3 regions of the Streptosporangium sp. NPDC006007 genome follow, and region 2 is predicted to be linked to each of the others. Evidence: riboswitches for the same ligand, from Rfam matches in the RefSeq annotation. Region 2 holds a riboswitch; each other region holds the start of a gene.

Evidence for each region. A riboswitch is a leader RNA that binds a small molecule or an ion and turns the genes downstream of it on or off. The one in region 2 is predicted to bind cyclic di-AMP.
Region 1: it holds a riboswitch for cyclic di-AMP, as region 2 does, so the genes downstream of both, ABZ194_RS05215 (hypothetical protein) here and ABZ194_RS21045 (CHAP domain-containing protein) in region 2, are expected to answer to the same signal.
Region 3: it holds a riboswitch for cyclic di-AMP, as region 2 does, so the genes downstream of both, ABZ194_RS22180 (hypothetical protein) here and ABZ194_RS21045 (CHAP domain-containing protein) in region 2, are expected to answer to the same signal.

What each region holds. Positions count from the first base shown of each region.
Region 1 covers NZ_JBEXUG010000004.1:180,648-186,095, reverse strand. The annotation lists gene ABZ194_RS05230 (hypothetical protein) at 1-327, shown strand, start outside; gene ABZ194_RS05225 (roadblock/LC7 domain-containing protein) at 386-766, shown strand; gene ABZ194_RS05220 (hypothetical protein) at 779-1,150, shown strand; gene ABZ194_RS05215 (hypothetical protein) at 1,326-2,159, opposite strand; cyclic di-AMP (ydaO/yuaA leader) riboswitch at 2,398-2,549, opposite strand; gene ABZ194_RS05210 (DUF4253 domain-containing protein) at 3,003-3,797, opposite strand; gene ABZ194_RS05205 (Coagulation factor 5/8 type domain-containing protein) at 4,113-5,448, opposite strand, start outside.
Region 2 covers NZ_JBEXUG010000028.1:19,341-24,788, reverse strand. The annotation lists gene pulA (pullulanase-type alpha-1,6-glucosidase) at 1-2,611, shown strand, start outside; gene ABZ194_RS21050 (alpha/beta hydrolase family protein) at 2,692-3,648, shown strand; cyclic di-AMP (ydaO/yuaA leader) riboswitch at 4,026-4,165, shown strand; gene ABZ194_RS21045 (CHAP domain-containing protein) at 4,183-4,878, shown strand; gene ABZ194_RS21040 (aldose 1-epimerase family protein) at 5,036-5,448, shown strand, end outside.
Region 3 covers NZ_JBEXUG010000031.1:19,038-24,485, forward strand. The annotation lists gene ABZ194_RS22165 (metal-dependent phosphohydrolase) at 1-88, shown strand, start outside; gene ABZ194_RS22170 (DeoR/GlpR family DNA-binding transcription regulator) at 172-972, shown strand; gene galT (galactose-1-phosphate uridylyltransferase) at 969-2,048, shown strand; cyclic di-AMP (ydaO/yuaA leader) riboswitch at 2,120-2,255, shown strand; gene ABZ194_RS22180 (hypothetical protein) at 2,258-3,229, shown strand; gene ABZ194_RS22185 (DinB family protein) at 3,323-3,829, shown strand; gene ABZ194_RS22190 (MarR family winged helix-turn-helix transcriptional regulator) at 3,816-4,340, opposite strand; gene ABZ194_RS22195 (site-2 protease family protein) at 4,398-5,448, opposite strand, start outside.

The DNA of each region.
Region 1 (5,448 bases), on a different contig from region 2:
GGGCTGCTCCGCCTGCCCAGGGGCGAGCTTCCCGCCGCACCCGTCACCGGGCCCGCCGCCGAACCCGGTGCCGCCCTCGCCGCGGTGGCCGCCGTACTGCCCGGCGCGTCGGCGGACGGACTGCCCAGACGCACCGCCTGCACCGCCAGGAGGCGAGACGCCGTGCCGGACGGAGCGGACGAGCCGGGATGGGGGAACGGGGCCGGCTGGGGGGAGGGCTGGACCGGCGCCGCCGAGACACCCCCCTGGCTTCCCCCGGCGACGGGAGACCCCACCGACGTGAACCTGCTCGTCCGGCTCAGGAACGCATTGGAGGCACTCACGTGAGCTCGGCCCGATGCCGATAAGGCTGCGGACGCTGAGGCGGACCGGAAGGAGGATTCCCGTGGAACTACGTGATGAGGTGCGCCGGGAGATGACGCTGCTACGCGAGCGGATCCCCGACGTGGAAGGAAGCATCGCGTGCAGCGTGGACGGTCTGCCGATAGCCAGCGACGTGAACGGTGCCGCCGACCAGATCGGGGCGCTCTCGTCGGCCCTGCTGGCCCTCAGCCGCCGGATGACGGGCCTGGCCGGCAAGGGCGCCTTCGAGGAGACCCTGATCTCCGGCACCCACGGTTACACGGCCCTCTACGCGGCCGGCCCCAAGATCGTCCTTACAGTCCTCGCCCGCCCGGGAGCCAACCTCGGGCTGCTGCGACTGGAAGGCCGCAAGACGGCGGCGAACCTGGCCGCCATCACTTCCCGCACATGGACCACTCAATAACCGGAGGCAGAAATGGGCAATATGGACATCTCTCTCAAGGAGATGATGGCGATCGACGGCGCCGTCGGCGCGGTGGTCGTGGACTACAACAGCGGCATGGCCCTGGGGGCGCTCGGCGGCTCCAAGGAGCTCGACCTCCAGGTGGCGGCGGCGGGTAACACCGAGGTCGTCAGGGCGAAGATGCGCACCATGGAGTCGCTGGGCATCAAGGACGGCATCGAGGACATCCTCATCACGCTCACCAACCAGTATCACGTGATCCGCCCGGTCACCGGCCGCGGCGGCAAGGGGCTCTTCCTCTACATGGCCCTCGACCGGGTCAGGGCCAACCTCGCGCTCGCACGGCACAGCCTGCGCGCCATCGAGGAGAAGCTGGAGATCTGACCCTCCGGTACGGCGGGCCCCGGCGATCTCGACTCCGTTCGCCGGCGGCCCACCGGGGCGGGACGACCGGTGATCCACCGGAGTGAGGCGCCTCACGATCCACCGGCTGCGGCGCCCCATGGTCCACCGGGGCGCGACGGTCCGTGATCCACCGGGGCGCGCGGTGCTCCGTGATCTACCGGCTGAGACGACCGGCGATCAGGAAGGTTGCGCCGCCCACGGCGGCCAGTCCCGCCGCACCGGCCAGCGCGTTGGCGGAACCGGAGGTGATGGGGGCGGTCTGTGACCCGCTCAGGTCCCGGAAGCCCTTCGGCGCGAGAGCCGCGGGGGCGGCGCCGCCGTTGGGCATGAGGATCCCGGGTGCGCCGGCGACGTCGGCCTTCCCTGCCTCCCGGTCCCTCCCCGGCTGCGCCGGGTCGGCGAGGACGACCTTCGGCGGCTCGGCCGGGTTGGAGTCCATGACCTTCCAGGCGCCGCTGGCGAACGCCACAGGGTGGTTCTTCTTGCCCACGCCGTTGCCCCACTTGGTGACGACGTAGTCGACCTTGATGTGGCCCATGCCGCCGACGCCGTCCACACCCAGCGTGCTGGAGTTGAACGTGCCGCCGGTCAGGTCGGCGAAGCTCTTGGCGTCAAGGTCGATCATGACACCGTTGTTGGAGGGAATACCGGGGCCTCGGTCGCCGACGAAGAACTTGGCCTTCTTGCCCTTGTAGACGACATAGCCCTCGGTGAACAGCGGCCAGCTCGGGCTCGCGATCATGCCCTTCTGCATGGGCTTGCCGCTCGCGGGCAGGCCGGTGTCCCCGGCGCGGCCTGAGGAGTCGTCCCAGAAGTAGGAGGCCTTGGTCGAGCCCTTGAGCAGGATGGTCTCGGAGTCGGCGGAGGCGGAGGAGCCGGTGTCGGCCGAGGCAGGGAGCGCCGAGACGACGCCGGCGGAGGTGAGGATGCTCGCACCCAGGACGGTGGCGGCGAACACGTGATGGCGCAGACGAGGGGAAAAACGCATAGGAGGCAGACTCTTTCGCGAGGGAACAGGGCAGCCCGCGCAAGAGGTCAAGGAAGGCACGGGCGTATACGCGTACGCGCTCACGGAGAAGAGAAGGCGTAGCCGGAGGGGCCGGACGCTACGCGAGGCGCGATGCGAGGTGGTGCCGCGATCGGACGCGGCGAGGAAGTCTTAGATGATCGGCACGAACACGGTAGGCGGCACCGGGACGAAGGCGATACAGCGATCCATGAAGGGGATCTCCTCTCCATCTCGTCTACCGGGTTAGCTGACGGGTTCGGGCGCTGGAGTTGCCCTACCGCCGCAGACCTGCGGCGGATTCACCCCACGAAGTGGGTCCCCGGTTCCCGCGGCCCCCTGGGGGCCTTCGGGATTCGACGTCGGTTGGCCGCTCCTTCTCCTGAAGGGCAAGTCGCCGACCGATAACGACTAGGACACTACCTACCAGATGGGGACAAAGCAAAACAAAAGCCATGAAAACCCCAGAAGATCTACCTTCAACGGCCAAGAAAGAGCCATTGGCCAGGCCTTGACCATCCTCACTCCACGCTGTCAGGCCCGGCGGAACCGTTAGGGGACCTACCTAATGATCTTATCGTCATCGCCCGCCTGACCTGCGACTTCTTCCCCTTAATCCCCGAAGAGGACAGACTTGACGAACAAGTCGCTCGATTGTCGCGGCCCCTGCCCCCAGCCGGTGCGCCGATCCTTCTCACAACGACGCCGTCTGCCCCGGCATATGCCCGCGGATCCACGGAGAGCCCAATCGGCCGGGTCCGCGCCCTCACCCGTGCGACCCGCCCCTCACCCGTGCGGCCCGTCCCGCCTCCGCGACCTGGACGGTCAGTCCCACCAGAAGGACCAGGCGTTCCTCCCCCTGATCTGCTCGGCGTAGTCGATCAGCGTCCCGGCGCTGTAGATGACGCTGTCGGGACAGAACGTCCAGTGCTCGGCGGCGACGTGCAGGGCGTGCTCCGGGGTGACCGGAGGCGCGGCGACGCTCAGGTCCAGGGTGTTGAACCCCATGCCGACCAGCCGCGCCCCGAACCGATCCTCCCAGCTGCGCACCACGGCCGCCAGCGGGACCATCCACTCGTTGTGGTTCAGCGCCCCCTGCCACCCCATGACGGCCAGCGCGTCGGCACCCCGGTCGGCCGCGACCAGCCCGAGCGGGGTCCGGCGCTCGGCGATCACCCCGGCGTACCAGTCGGCGACCGCGCCGGGGTCGGCGGCGAGCTCACCCGACGGAGCCGGCCCCGGACACCCGGGACCGAACGGGTCGAGCAGCTCCAGTTGCCCGGCATCGGCCTTCTGGACCCAGTCCGCCCAGACCTCGGCCATGAACGCGGCGGCATGGTAGTTGTCGATCTCGGCCACCGCGTCCGGGGCGATCTGTCCCGCCGACCACGGCTGAACGGAGTCCTCCAGCAGCACCGGCCAGAGGCCCGAACGCCCGTGCTCGGCCCGCAGCCCGGCCCAGAGGTCACCGGAGACCACCGTGTCACTCAGCCAGAACGCCGGACGGTGGTCGAGCGAGAACTGTGAGTAGCCGGGATCGGGCCAGACCACGTCACCCGGCGGCAACTCGATCGAGAGCACCCGCCCGTCACCGCCGCCGGTGAACAGCTGGCCCAGCACTGGGGGAAGTTGCCCACGCTCACAATCGCTCATCCCTGCCGATCCGATCCTGACCACGGATCAATTTTGACGTGTCAAGCGTCCCGAGCGACAGTTCTCCCCCACAGTGGGTAAAAACGAACGGCATGCCGGTGTCACAGGCCGGACACCTGCGGCGGCGAGGCGAGGAGACACCACCCCGCCGTACGGCCCCCTCCAGGCAGGCGCGGCCCCGACGGGCGGAACGGCGGCCTTTCGCGCCTCGGTCGTTTACGCCGGAGACCCCCGGAGAGCCGGGGGCCTCCGGGGGCTCCGGGGACTCCGAGGGGCGTCGGCTCAGCGGGGGCCGGCCGCCTCCCACATCCGCAGGTAGGACTCGGCCCCGGCGGCCAGGTCCTGGACGATCTCGTCTCCGGCGACGATCCGCATGTCCTCGATCCAGTCGGGGACCAGGCCGTAGTGGGCGACGCCGTCGACGTTGACGTCCCAGACCCGCTCACCGGTGCGCTGGCGGTCCAGGGTCACCCCGCCGTCGAAGGACCTGAACGGGTAGGTCACCGGGTTGGCCGAGTTGTTCGGGCGCGGGGCGGGCAGCGGGCCCATGCCGTTGGCGTCGAGGCCGTAGCCGAACCCGGCGCGGTGCTCGCCGCTCCTGAGCCCCCTGGTCTTGCGCCACTCCTCGGCGAAGCGCTCGGCCGGGAACCCGTAGGTCGTGATCATGCCGCCCAGCCCGTAGATCCGGCGGTAGTAGCCCGGGTCCATCCAGCTGTGGGAGGAGATCACGCCCGGATAGCGGGCGGCCTCAAGGATGTCCAGCGTCCGGTCGGCGGCCTTCACACTCATGTGGTCGATCTCGACGAGCATCCCGCGTCTCATCATCGCGCTGAGCGTGTACTCACCGAGGCCGGTCAGGCCCTTGACGTTGCAGTGCGGAGCCGGCGGGTAGACCGGCGACGAGACACCGGGGGGCAGCCACTTCGCCAGGGGGGCGGGGATGATCCCGCCGGGTTCGATCGTGTTGTCGTGCTCCGGTCCCGTGCAGGTCCCCGCCTTCCAGAAGGTACCGGTGCTCAGCAGGTTGCCCAGGTTGACGATCGCCCCCTGCGTGCCGGAGTCGAAGCGGACCCCGCACAGGGCGTTGTCGTACTTGTGGCAGAGGAACATGCTGCGCACGCCGAGACCGTGCAGCTCGTCCAGGCCCCGGTCGATCTGCGCCCTGGTGCAGTGCGGGATGCCGAGACTCTGGCGGCAGCCGAACGGCTCGGAGGTCTCGACCCCGAGGACCACGGCGAGCTTGCCGTCCGCGATGACCTTCCTGGCCTCCGCGGGGTCGCGCACGATCCTGAACCAGCCCCGGCCGGGACCGCCGTACTCGGCGTCGATGTGATCCTGTAGTTCGGTGGTCCGCCGGGCCTCCAGCCTGATCGTGGCCATCTCGTCGCAGGAGTTCCGCTTGAGCGGATAGATCTCGCACAGCTGCCGGTTGGCCACCAGGTCGTTGACCATGACGCGCAGGCCACCCCGCCAGGCCCGCTCGATCCAGGTGTAGTAGGCCTGCTGGTGGGTCAGCGAGTTGTAGGCGGGCCAGTCCTTGAAGGTGGGCCAGCCGACCGGGTCGTGGGTGCCGGTCGGGGAGCCGGTCCTGGTGAAGTTCTCGAACCAGGCGGCCTCA
Region 2 (5,448 bases):
GAGCAGGTCCTCGGCGCACTGGATCGACCGGAACACCGTCGTCTGGCGGGTCGAGCCGTCTCCCTCGCTCCGGTACTCCCTGGTCTTCTCCCCCGAAGGCGACATCGCCTGCGCGGAGGGAGACCTGACCGGCGGCTTCCGGGTCATCCGGCTGACCCTCGGCGCGCTCACCGAGGCGCAGCGGACCGTCTGGCCACACCTGGCGGAGCACACCGCCCTCACCGTGGATCCCCGCGACGCCGCCCTCGCCGGACGGGCGCTGCGCGGCCAGGTGGTGGCCGTGGCGCGGGACGCCTCCGGCATGCCGCTGACCGCCACCGGCGTGCAGATCCCCGGTGTGCTCGACGACCTCTACGCCGCGGCGACCGGCGCCGAGCTCGGCCCGTCCTGGGACGGGGCGCCCAGCCTGTCGGTCTGGGCGCCGACCGCGCGCACGGTCGGGCTGGCGCTGTACCGCGAGCCCAGGGGCGGCGTCCGCGGCGTCCGCCGGATGCGCAGGGACGACGCGACCGGCGTCTGGTCGGTGCGCGGCCTGCCCTCGTGGAAGGGCCGCTACTACACCTTCCTGGTCACGGTCTACTCCGCCGCCGCCGGCGGGATCGTCACCAACGAGGTCACCGACCCCTACAGCCTGTCGCTGGCCGCCGACTCCGTCCGCAGCCTGCTGGTGGACCTCTCCGACCCCCACCTGCTGCCCGACGGCTGGTCCTCGCAGGTCAAGCCGCCGGCCGTACCCCAGCACCGGGCGTCGATCCACGAGCTGCACGTGCGTGACTTCTCCGCCTCGGACGTCTCCGTACCCGCCGGCCTGCGCGGCACCTACGCCGCGTTCGCCGCCGACTCCGCGGGGATGCGGGAACTGCGCGGGCTCGCCGGCGACGGCCTGACCCACGTGCACCTGCTGCCGGTCTTCGATTTCGCCACCGTGCCGGACAGGAGGGCGGACCGGACCGAGCCGGAGGGCGACCTGGCCGCGATGCCGGCCGACTCCGAGCGGCAGCAGGACCGCGTCGCGGAGACCGCCGCCGGGGACTCCTTCAACTGGGGCTACGACCCGCTGCACCACAGCGCGCCCGAGGGCTCCTACGCCTCCGATCCCGACGGGCCCGCGCGGATCAGGGAGTTCCGGGAGATGGTGGCCGGGCTGAACAGGGCCGGGCTGCGGGTGGTGATGGACGTGGTCTACAACCACACCCACGCCGCTGGCCAGGCCCCCACCTCGGTGCTCGACCGCATCGTGCCCGGCTACTACCACCGGCTGCTCGACGACGGAACGGTGGCCGCCTCCACCTGCTGCGCCAACACCGCGCCCGAGCACGCGATGATGGGCAGGCTCGTCGTCGACTCCGTCCTCATCTGGGCCCGCGAGTACCGGGTGGACGGCTTCCGCTTCGACCTGATGGGACACCATCCCAAGGCGAACATGCTGGCGGTCCGCGAGGCCCTGGACGGGCTCACCCTCGCACAGGACGGCGTGGACGGCGCGTCGGTCATCCTGTACGGCGAGGGCTGGAACTTCGGCGAGGTCGCCGGTGACGCCCGCTTCGAGCAGGCCACCCAGCTCAACCTGGCGGGCACCGGGATCGGCACCTTCAACGACCGGCTGCGCGACGCGGTGCGCGGCGGCGGCCCCTTCGACACCGACCCCCGGGTGCAGGGCTTCGGCTCCGGCCTGGCCGGGGCGCCCAACGGGGCCGAGGCCAACGGCACGGCCGAGCAGCAGCGGGCCCGTCTCCTGGGATACCAGGACCTGATCAAGGTGGGGCTCACCGGCAACCTGCGCGACTACGTCCTCACCGCCTCCGACGGCAGGCGGGTCAGGGGTTCGGAGGTGGACTACCACGGCTCCCCCGCCGGATACGCCGTCTCGCCCGCCGAGACCGTCACCTATGTGGACGCCCACGACAACGAGACGCTGTTCGACGCGCTGGCCTACAAGCTGCCACAGGCGACGACGATGGCCGACCGGGTGCGGATGCAGGTGCTGTCGCTGGCCACGGCGGTGCTGGGGCAGGGCGTCTCGTTCGTGCACGCGGGCAGCGAACGGCTCCGCTCGAAGTCGCTCGATCGCAACTCCTTCGACTCCGGCGACTGGTTCAACCGGCTGCTCTGGGACTGCTCGCGGGGCAACGGCTTCGGCGCCGGGCTGCCTCCCAGGGCGGGCAACGAGGACAGGTGGCCTTACGCGCGTGCGCTTCTCGCCGACCCGGCGCTCCGGCCCGGCCGCGCGGCGATCGGCGCGACACGGGCCCGGTACGGCGAGCTGCTCCGGATCCGCTCCTCCTCCCCCACCTTCGCCCTCGGCTCCCTGGCCGAGGTGCGGCGGCGGCTGACCTTCCCCACCGCCGGCGCCTCGGAGATCCCCGGAGTGGTGACCATGCACCTGGACGCGGCGGGCCTCGACCCGCGCTGGAGGTCGATCACCGTCGTCTTCAACGCCACCCCCGAGACGCAGCCGCAGACCGTGGCCGCGCTGCGGGACGCCCGGGTGACGCTCCACCCCGTCCAGGTGGCCGGCGACGACGCGGTGGTGAGGCGGTCGGCCTTCGATCCCGCCACCGGCACGCTGAACGTCCCGGCCCGCACCGTGGCGGTCTTCGTCCAGCCCTGACGCGCCCCGCCGCCACGGAGCCGCCGCCACGCGGGCTCCGGCGCTTCCCGTGACCGCCGGGAGCCGTCAGGATTGGCCGTGTGAACCGCACAGCCGTACGCCTCGGAGTGTTTCTACTGGCCGGAGCAGCGGTGGTGGCCGTGCTCCTGGCCCTGCTGATGCCCTTCTCCTCCGGAGACTCTCCGCACGACAACCGGCAGGACGTCCAGGTCGACCGCCTGGGCGAGCGCGACCACGTGCTCACCATCGCCTCCCCCTCGCTGGGCCGCGAGGGCACGGCCCGGGTGCTGCTGCCCGAGGGCTGGCGGCCGGGCTCAGGGCCGTGGCCGGTGCTGTACCTGCTCAACGGGTGCTGCCACACCGACTACGACACCTGGGCCACCGAGGGGGACGCGGCCGAGCTCGCCTCGCGTTACCCGGCGATCGTGGTCATGCCGGAGGGTGGCGAGGTCGGTTTCTACTCCGACTGGCGGGACGGACCCGACTGGGAGTCCTTCCATCTCACCGAGGTCCGCCGGATCCTGGAGCGCGACTACGGCGCCGGGGACCGGCGGGCGGTGGCCGGGCTGTCCATGGGCGGGTTCGGCGCGATGTCCTACGCGGCCCGCCACCCGGGCCTGTTCCAGGCCGCGGCCTCCTTCTCCGGTGTGCTGCACACCCGTGACGGCTACGACGGCGTCCAGCGGCTGCTCGGCCGCTACGGCGAGGACTCCGCCGATCTCTGGGGCGACCCGCAGGATCCCGAGTGGGCCGCGCACAACCCGGCGGACCTCACCGCGAGGCTGCGCGGCACGCGGCTCTTCGTCTCCTGCGGGGACGGCTCCCCCGGCCCGCTCGACCCCGCGGGAACCGCGGTGGACCGGGGTGAGACGGCCCTGCTCCGGCAGGCGCAGACCTTCGTCGAGCGGGCCAGGGCCGACGGCGACAGCATCACCGTCGACTTCTACGGCCCCGGCACGCACAGCTGGCCGTACTGGCGGCGCGGCCTGGAGCGCGCGCTCCCCATGCTCATGGGGTCCATCGGCGCCGGGGTCTGACGCCGGGTGAGGCCGGACGTCAACGGCCGGGTAAAACGCGGGTCAGCGAAAAGATTTACCTTCGGCGCCCGGGAGGGTGGCGGCGTGACCGTCCCGTGACCGCCCCCTCTCCGGCCTCGCGCACGGGAGCGCCTCTCCCGCAGGGGTTCCCGGGTCGTGGTCGAAGATTGACACGGGCCGGGGAGCCTCGGAGCGTGGCCGGTCCGCCCGCTCGATCCAGGCGTATTCCCAAGCCATAGCAATGTGTCGGACTTGTAATCGTCTGTCCGGTTCGCGTAGCTTCTACGAATTCATGGCGAACGCCTGGACCTGCGAAGGTCCGCGCATTGCCACCACATTGCCCGACCACGCTTCACCAGGCGGATTCCTCCACCAGGGAAGCGTGGCCGCTGAATCCGCGAACCTCGCGGAACCGGGGAACCACGTTTTTTGGGGTGAATCGGCGCGTACATCCGCCGTAGGGCACTTCCCAGCCCGAACCCGTCAGCTAACCCGGTAAGCGGTATGGAAGCGAAGCAAGGAGTCAAACCCCTCATGGCCAAGCATCTCCTCACCCCCGGGAAGCACCACCTGGCCCGCGTCATCCTTGGAACATCCATCGCCCTCACCGGCGGCGTCCTCGCGGGACCCGCCGCCCTGGCGGACACTCCCGGACACACCCCGTTCGGCCCTTCCCACACCGAGACCTCCAGGGCCGCCATGACCCCGCTCCAGCTTGAGGCCGAGCGACTGCCGAAGGTCAGCGCCCAGCAGGTCCTGGACATCGCCGCCCAGCAGATCGGCGTCAGCGAGAACTCCCGGGGCGGCGGGACCAAGTTCCAGTCCTGGTACATGTCGTCGCCCCGCGCCCAGGAGACGGTCGCCCGCGACGGCGGCGCCCTCCAGGCGTACGCCAACGCCCCCTGGTGCGCGATGTTCGTCTCCTGGGTCGGCGAGAAGGCCGGCATCCGGCCCACCATGGGCTGGGACGCCTACACCGTCACCCACGCCAAGTGGTTCAAGACCAACAACCACTGGGGCACCACTCCCAAGCCCGGCGCGGTCGTCTACTTCGACTGGGCCGGCGGCAAGGACATCAGCGGGATCGACCACGTCGGTTTCGTGAAGAAGGACAACGGCAACGGCACGATCACCACGATCGAGGGCAACACCGGCAACGGCCGGGTCGAGGAGCGGATCCGGCCGATCTCCCAGGTCGTCGGCTACGGCTACCCGGTCTACAGCGACTGACCGGCTCGCATCGGAAAGGGGCGCGGCTGCCGGGCCGCGCCCCTTCGGCGTCCATTTGACGAACGGCGGCCGCCGCCCGACCCTTGAGTCGGTCGCGGGCCCGGCCGGCCCCGGCCACCGCGTCCGCCCCACGGCCTCCTCCGGCGAAAGGACCCCCGTGTCCAGGCAGTTCACCCTCCGCGGCGGCGACATGCACGCTGAGATAAGCGAGCGGGCCGCGGCCCTGCGCGTGCTCCGGCACGGCGGGCGCGACCTGGTGACCGGCTGGCCGGCCGGCGGGCCGATCCCGCACTACAGCGGCACGCTGCTCGCCCCCTGGCCCAACCGGGCGGGCGGCGCCCGCTACGCCTTCGGCGGCCGGACGCACCGGCTGCCGGTGAACGAGGAGAGCCTGGGTCACGCCCTGCACGGGCTGGTCGCCGAGGCCGGCTGGCGGGCGGTGGAGTGGCTGTCGGTGGAGGACGAGCACGGTTTCGTACGGCTGGCCCACACGATCACCCCGTCCCCCGGCTATCCGTTCACCATCGCCCTGCGGGTGCTCTACTCGCTGACCTCCGACGGGCTGACCAC
Region 3 (5,448 bases), on a different contig from region 2:
GCTGCTCGACCTTCCGGCGATCTTCCACATCACCGATGTGGAGGCGTCGGCGAGGGCGAACATCCAGGTCGAACTCACCCTGCTGTAACCGGCTAATCACCAGGATTCAACAGGCACCCCTGGACCTACTGTGGTAATTTGGGGGAATATGTTTGATTAAGGGGTGGATCAATGCTTGCCCAGCAGCGGCAGCAGGCGATTCTGGAGCGGGTGCGCAGCAGGGGCGGCGTCAGGGTCGCCGACCTCGTCCGCGAGCTCGGCGTGTCCGACATGACGATCCGCAGGGATCTTGAGGTGCTGGCCGGGCGCGGACTGGTGGAGAAGGTTCACGGCGGGGCCACCAACGCCGGGCCGGGCTCGACCGAGGAGCCCGGGTTCGCCGCCAAGTCGGTGCGCCAGCAGCCGGAGAAGGAGGCGATCGCCCGGCAGGCGGCCGAGCTCGTCCGGCCCGGCACCGCCATCGCGCTCTCCGCCGGGACCACGACCTGGACACTCGCCCACTTCCTGGTGGACGTGCCGGAGCTGACCGTGATCACCAACTCGATCCGGATCTCCGACGTCTTCCACCGCTCTCCCCGCGCCGACCGCACCGTCGTGCTGACCGGCGGCGTCCGCACCCCCTCCGACGCGCTGGTCGGGCCGGTCGCCGTGGCGGCCGTCCGCGGACTCCACGTGGACACCCTGTTCCTCGGCGTGCACGGGATGAGCGCACGCGCCGGGTTCACCACCCCGAACCTGCTTGAGGCGGAGACCAACCGGGAACTGGTCGCCTCCGCACACCGCCTGGTGGTGCCCGCCGATCACACCAAGTGGGACACGGTCGGGATCAGCACGATCGCCGAGCTGGCCCAGGCCCACCTCGTGATCACCGACTCGGGCCTGGCGGACGAGGCCCGTGAGGAGCTCACCGCGCGGGTGGGCGAGCTGGTCATAGCCGAACCCCGACAGGAAAGCGAGGCCCTGAGCCGATGAAGCGCACGATCACCCATCTGGCCGACGGCCGCGAGCTCGTCTACTTCGACCGGCACGACGACGCCGATCGGAGCGCGATCGACCGGCGAGACCTGCCGCCCCGGCCCGCCGCCTCCGAACTGCGCTACGACCCGCTCACCGAGGAGTGGGTGGCGGTGGCCGGGCACCGCCAGGGGCGCACCTTCCTCCCGCCGGCGAGCGAGTGCCCGCTCTGCCCGTCCACCCCCGGTCACCCCACGGAGATCCCCTCGGCCTCCTACGACGTGGTGGTCTTCGAAAACCGCTTCCCATCCTTCTCCGCGCAGCCGGGCCCGCACCGGGACATCGGCGGCATGAGCGAGGCCCGGCCGGGGATCGGCCGGTGCGAGGTGGTCTGCTTCACCTCCGACCACGACTCCTCCTTCTCCCGGCTCTCCCCCGGCCGGATCGACCTGGTGATGGAGGCGTGGATCGACCGCACCGCCGAGCTGTCCGCGATTCCGGGCGTGGAGCAGGTGTTCTGCTTCGAGAACCGGGGGGCCGAGATCGGCATCACCCTGGCCCACCCGCACGGCCAGATCTACGCCTACCCCTATGTGACCCCGCGCACCAGGCTCTCCCTGGGCGCGGCCGAGCGTCACCGGGAGCGGACCGGCGGCAACCTCTTCGCCGACGTGCTGGCCGCCGAGCGGGAGGCCGAGGTCCGGGTGGTCGCCGCGAACGAACACTGGACGGCCTTCGTACCGGCCGCGGCCCGGTGGCCCGTGGAGGTCCACCTCTACCCGCATCGCCGGGTTCCCGACCTGGGCGGGCTCAACGAGGCCGAGCGCTCGGCGTTCGGGCCGCTCTACACAGAGGTGCTGCGCCGGCTGGACGGGCTCTTCGGCATGCCCATGCCGTACGTCGCGGCCTGGCACCAGGCACCGGTGAACGTCGGCCGGGAGCTGTCCTACGCGCACCTGGAGCTGTTCAGCATCCGCCGGGCACCGAACAAGCTGAAGTATCTCGCGGGTTCGGAGTCGGCCATGGGGGCTTTCGTGAACGACGTCCTACCCGAGGAGGCGGCGCTACTCCTCCGATCCACCGTCACGGAATGATCACTGATTGGTCTCGGTTTGGGGTCGCATGACCATCTGTTTACCACTACTATCCTCACACATCGGACATAACATCCGATATGCCTAATCCGGGGCGCCTCGCCCGGGAGCCGGGGACCCACGCGTTTTGGGGTGAACCACTTCGGTGGAAGGGCTTCCTCCAGCCCGAACCCGTCAGCTAACCCGGTAGGCGTGAGGAGAGGAGAACCGTGGCGGCCTCGCCCCCCACGTCCCGTCGTCATGCGGCCCTGACCGCCTCCGTGCTCTCGGCCATCGCGTTCACCCTGGGCAGCGCGTCCGCGGGCAGCGCCGCCCCCAAGCCTGCCGAACCCGAGCTCCGCGCCGAACTCGCCCGGCTGAACAAGAAGGTCGACAAGCTCATCGAGTCCTACGCGGCCAAACGGGAGTCTCTGCGAAAGGCCCGGCTGGCCGAGGAGTCCGCCCAGATCGATCTGCGCAAGGCCGAGGAGACCTACGCCAAGGCGAGCGAACAGGTCGACTCCATCGCCCAGCTCCGCTATCAGAGCAGCGCCGCCGACCTGCCCGCCCTGCTGTTCGCCCCCGACATGGAGGGCGCCGTCGTCATGGAACAGCTCATCGCCCAGCGGAGCGCCTACCTGCGGGACTTCGCCCAGAGCCGGGACCTCAAGAAACAGGCCGCCGAGAAGGCGGCCCGGCTCACCGAGCAGATCGGCGTGGAGGCCAAGGTCGTGGAGACCGAGCGCCAGGGCGCCGAGAGGGTGATCCGTGACATCGAGCGGAAACTCGACCAGCTCGTCCCGATGGGTTCCGGCCGCCGCGCCGACGGCAGCTGGGTCCCCCAGCTCCCCACCGGCGGCGACAACATCACCGACCGCACCCGGATCATGCTCGAAGCCATCAAAGAACGCTTCAAACTCCCCCACGAGGTCGGCTGCTACCGCACCGGCGGCAACGGCGAGCACCCCCTGGGCCGCGCCTGCGACTTCATGATGAGCACCGGCGGCTCGATGCCCTCGGCGGAGAACACCAGGCTCGGCGACGAGATCTCCGCCTGGGCGGTCAAGAACAAGGATCGGCTCGGCGTCAAGTACGTGATCTGGCGCCAGCGCATCAACATGGGCTCCGGCTGGCGCGCCATGTCCAACCGGGGCGGGGTCACCGCCAACCACTACGACCACCCCCACATCTCGATGTACTAGCGCCGTGGAGCCCGGACCGGGAGCGTTTCCGGGGGGTGTGGATCGAGAAAAAGGGTGTGACAGTGGCCGTGCGCGCGGGAAGGATGGGGGATCATGACCGACAATCGCGTTGCTCCTCCCTATGTCGCCGACGAGGTCGGCATGCTGCGCTCCTGGCTGGACTTCCACCGGGAGACCCTGGCCGTCAAGTGCGCCGGGCTGTCGGAGCGGCAGCTCGCCCTCCGCCCCTGCGCGCCGTCCACACTCTCCCTGCTGGGCCTGGTCCGTCACATGACCGAGGTGGAACAGCACTGGTTCCACAACATCCTCGGCGGCGAGGACAGGCCGTCGATCTACTGCACCGAGCAGGATCGCGATGGGGACTTCGACCTGCTGGGCTCCTGCTCCGCCGAGGAGGCCATCGCCCGCTGGCACGCCGAGATCGACGGCGTCCGCGGGCTCTACGCGGAGCTGCCCCTGGAGGCCTTGGGCAGACGGCAACGCAGGGGTGCGGACGTCTCGCTGCGGTGGATCCTGGTCCACATGATCGAGGAGTACGCCCGGCACAACGGCCACGCCGACATCATTCGCGAGCGGATCGACGGGGTCACGGGAGACTAGTGTTCTCCTCGGCGATCGCCTCGGTGATCAGCCGGTCGAGAGCCGCCAGGTCGGGTGGGCGGGCCGCGGCCGCCTCCGCGAAGCGGGTGAGCAGGTCGGCGAAGAGCCCGCGGTCCGCCTCGTCCCAGTCGGCGATCAACTCGTCCAGGTAGGTCCGCCGGGAGCGGACGACCACCTGGAGCACCCGGAGCCCTCTCGGGCTCAGCAGCAGCCTGGCCCTCCGGGCGTCCACCTCGGACTCCTCGCGCTCCACGAACCCCGCGCCGATCGCGTCGTTGACCAGCCTGCTGGCGGTGGAGGGGTCGACGTCCAACTGCTCGGCGACGGCGCCCACGGTCACCTCGGACATCTCCCCGTACAGCCTGTACACGGCGCGCACGACCATCACGTTCGACATGTGCACCGGCCGCTGCGGATCTCCGAGCCTGCGCGTGCGCAAGGGCCGCGCCCAGATCCGGCGCAGCCGGAACAGGGCGACATCGATCATGGCCCCCGGAGTCCCGTCCTTCACGGCGCAACCCTATCGGCGTACCGGTACGCGCCGGCTACGCGCCGTACCCACGAGGCCTCAGCCGGACAGACGGACCGGGTTGACGAGGTCGGCGTACATCAGCAGGCCGGCCATGATGACCATTACGAAGGCGATCGCGTAGGTCAGCGGAAGCGCCTTGGCGATGTCGACGTGCCCGGGGGTGGGGCGGCGGGTCACCCGGGCGAAGGCCCGCTTGAGACCCTCCCAGAGGCCACCCGCGATATGGCCGCCGTCCAGCGGGAGCAGCGGAATCAGGTTGAACAGGCCGATCGCCAGGTTGAACCCCGCCAGCAGGTTGATGAAGATGACGATCTTGTTCTCCAGCGGGACCGCGGAAGCCGCGATCTCCCCGCCGATGCGGCCCGCGCCGATGACACCGATCGGGCCGTTCTTGTCGCGCTCCTCGCCGGAGAAGGCGGCGTTCCAGACGCCGACCATCTTCTCGGGGAAGCGCAGCAGCGCGCCGGCGGTCGCCGAGGTGAGATCCCACATGTGGGTGGTCACGGCGCCGAAGCCCTGCTGCTCGATGACCGTGGTGGGACTGACGCCCAGGTAGCCGACCCCCTTGTCGATCTTGCCGGGCTGGTCCAGCGACTCCCGGTCCTGGGCGATGAGGGTGGCGGTGAGGGTCATCTGCCGACCGGCCCGCTGGATCCCGACCTCGACCGGGCCCGCGCCGTGGCCACGGATGGCCCGCGTCGCGGCGTCCCAGCTCGCGGTGGGCCTGCCGCCCACCGACAGGATGACGTCACCCGGCTTCAATCCGGCCGCGGCGGCGGGGCTGGGCCTGTCAGCCGCGGTGCAGTCGGGGTTCTCGGCGTATTCGGCCGCGGTCTTCACACAGGCGGGCACCGAGGCGACCTGCGTCTTCTGCACCGCGACGCCGAAGCCCATGAGCACGACGGCGAACAGGACGAAGGCCAGCACGAAGTTCATCGCCGGACCGCCGGCCATGACGATGACCTTCTGCCACCACGGCTTGCGGTAGAAGACGCGGTTCTCGTCGCCCGGCTGGACCTCCTCAAGGGCCACGTCGCGGGCGTTCTCGATCAGGGCCTGCCACGGCCCGGTGGAGACCGAGCGCACC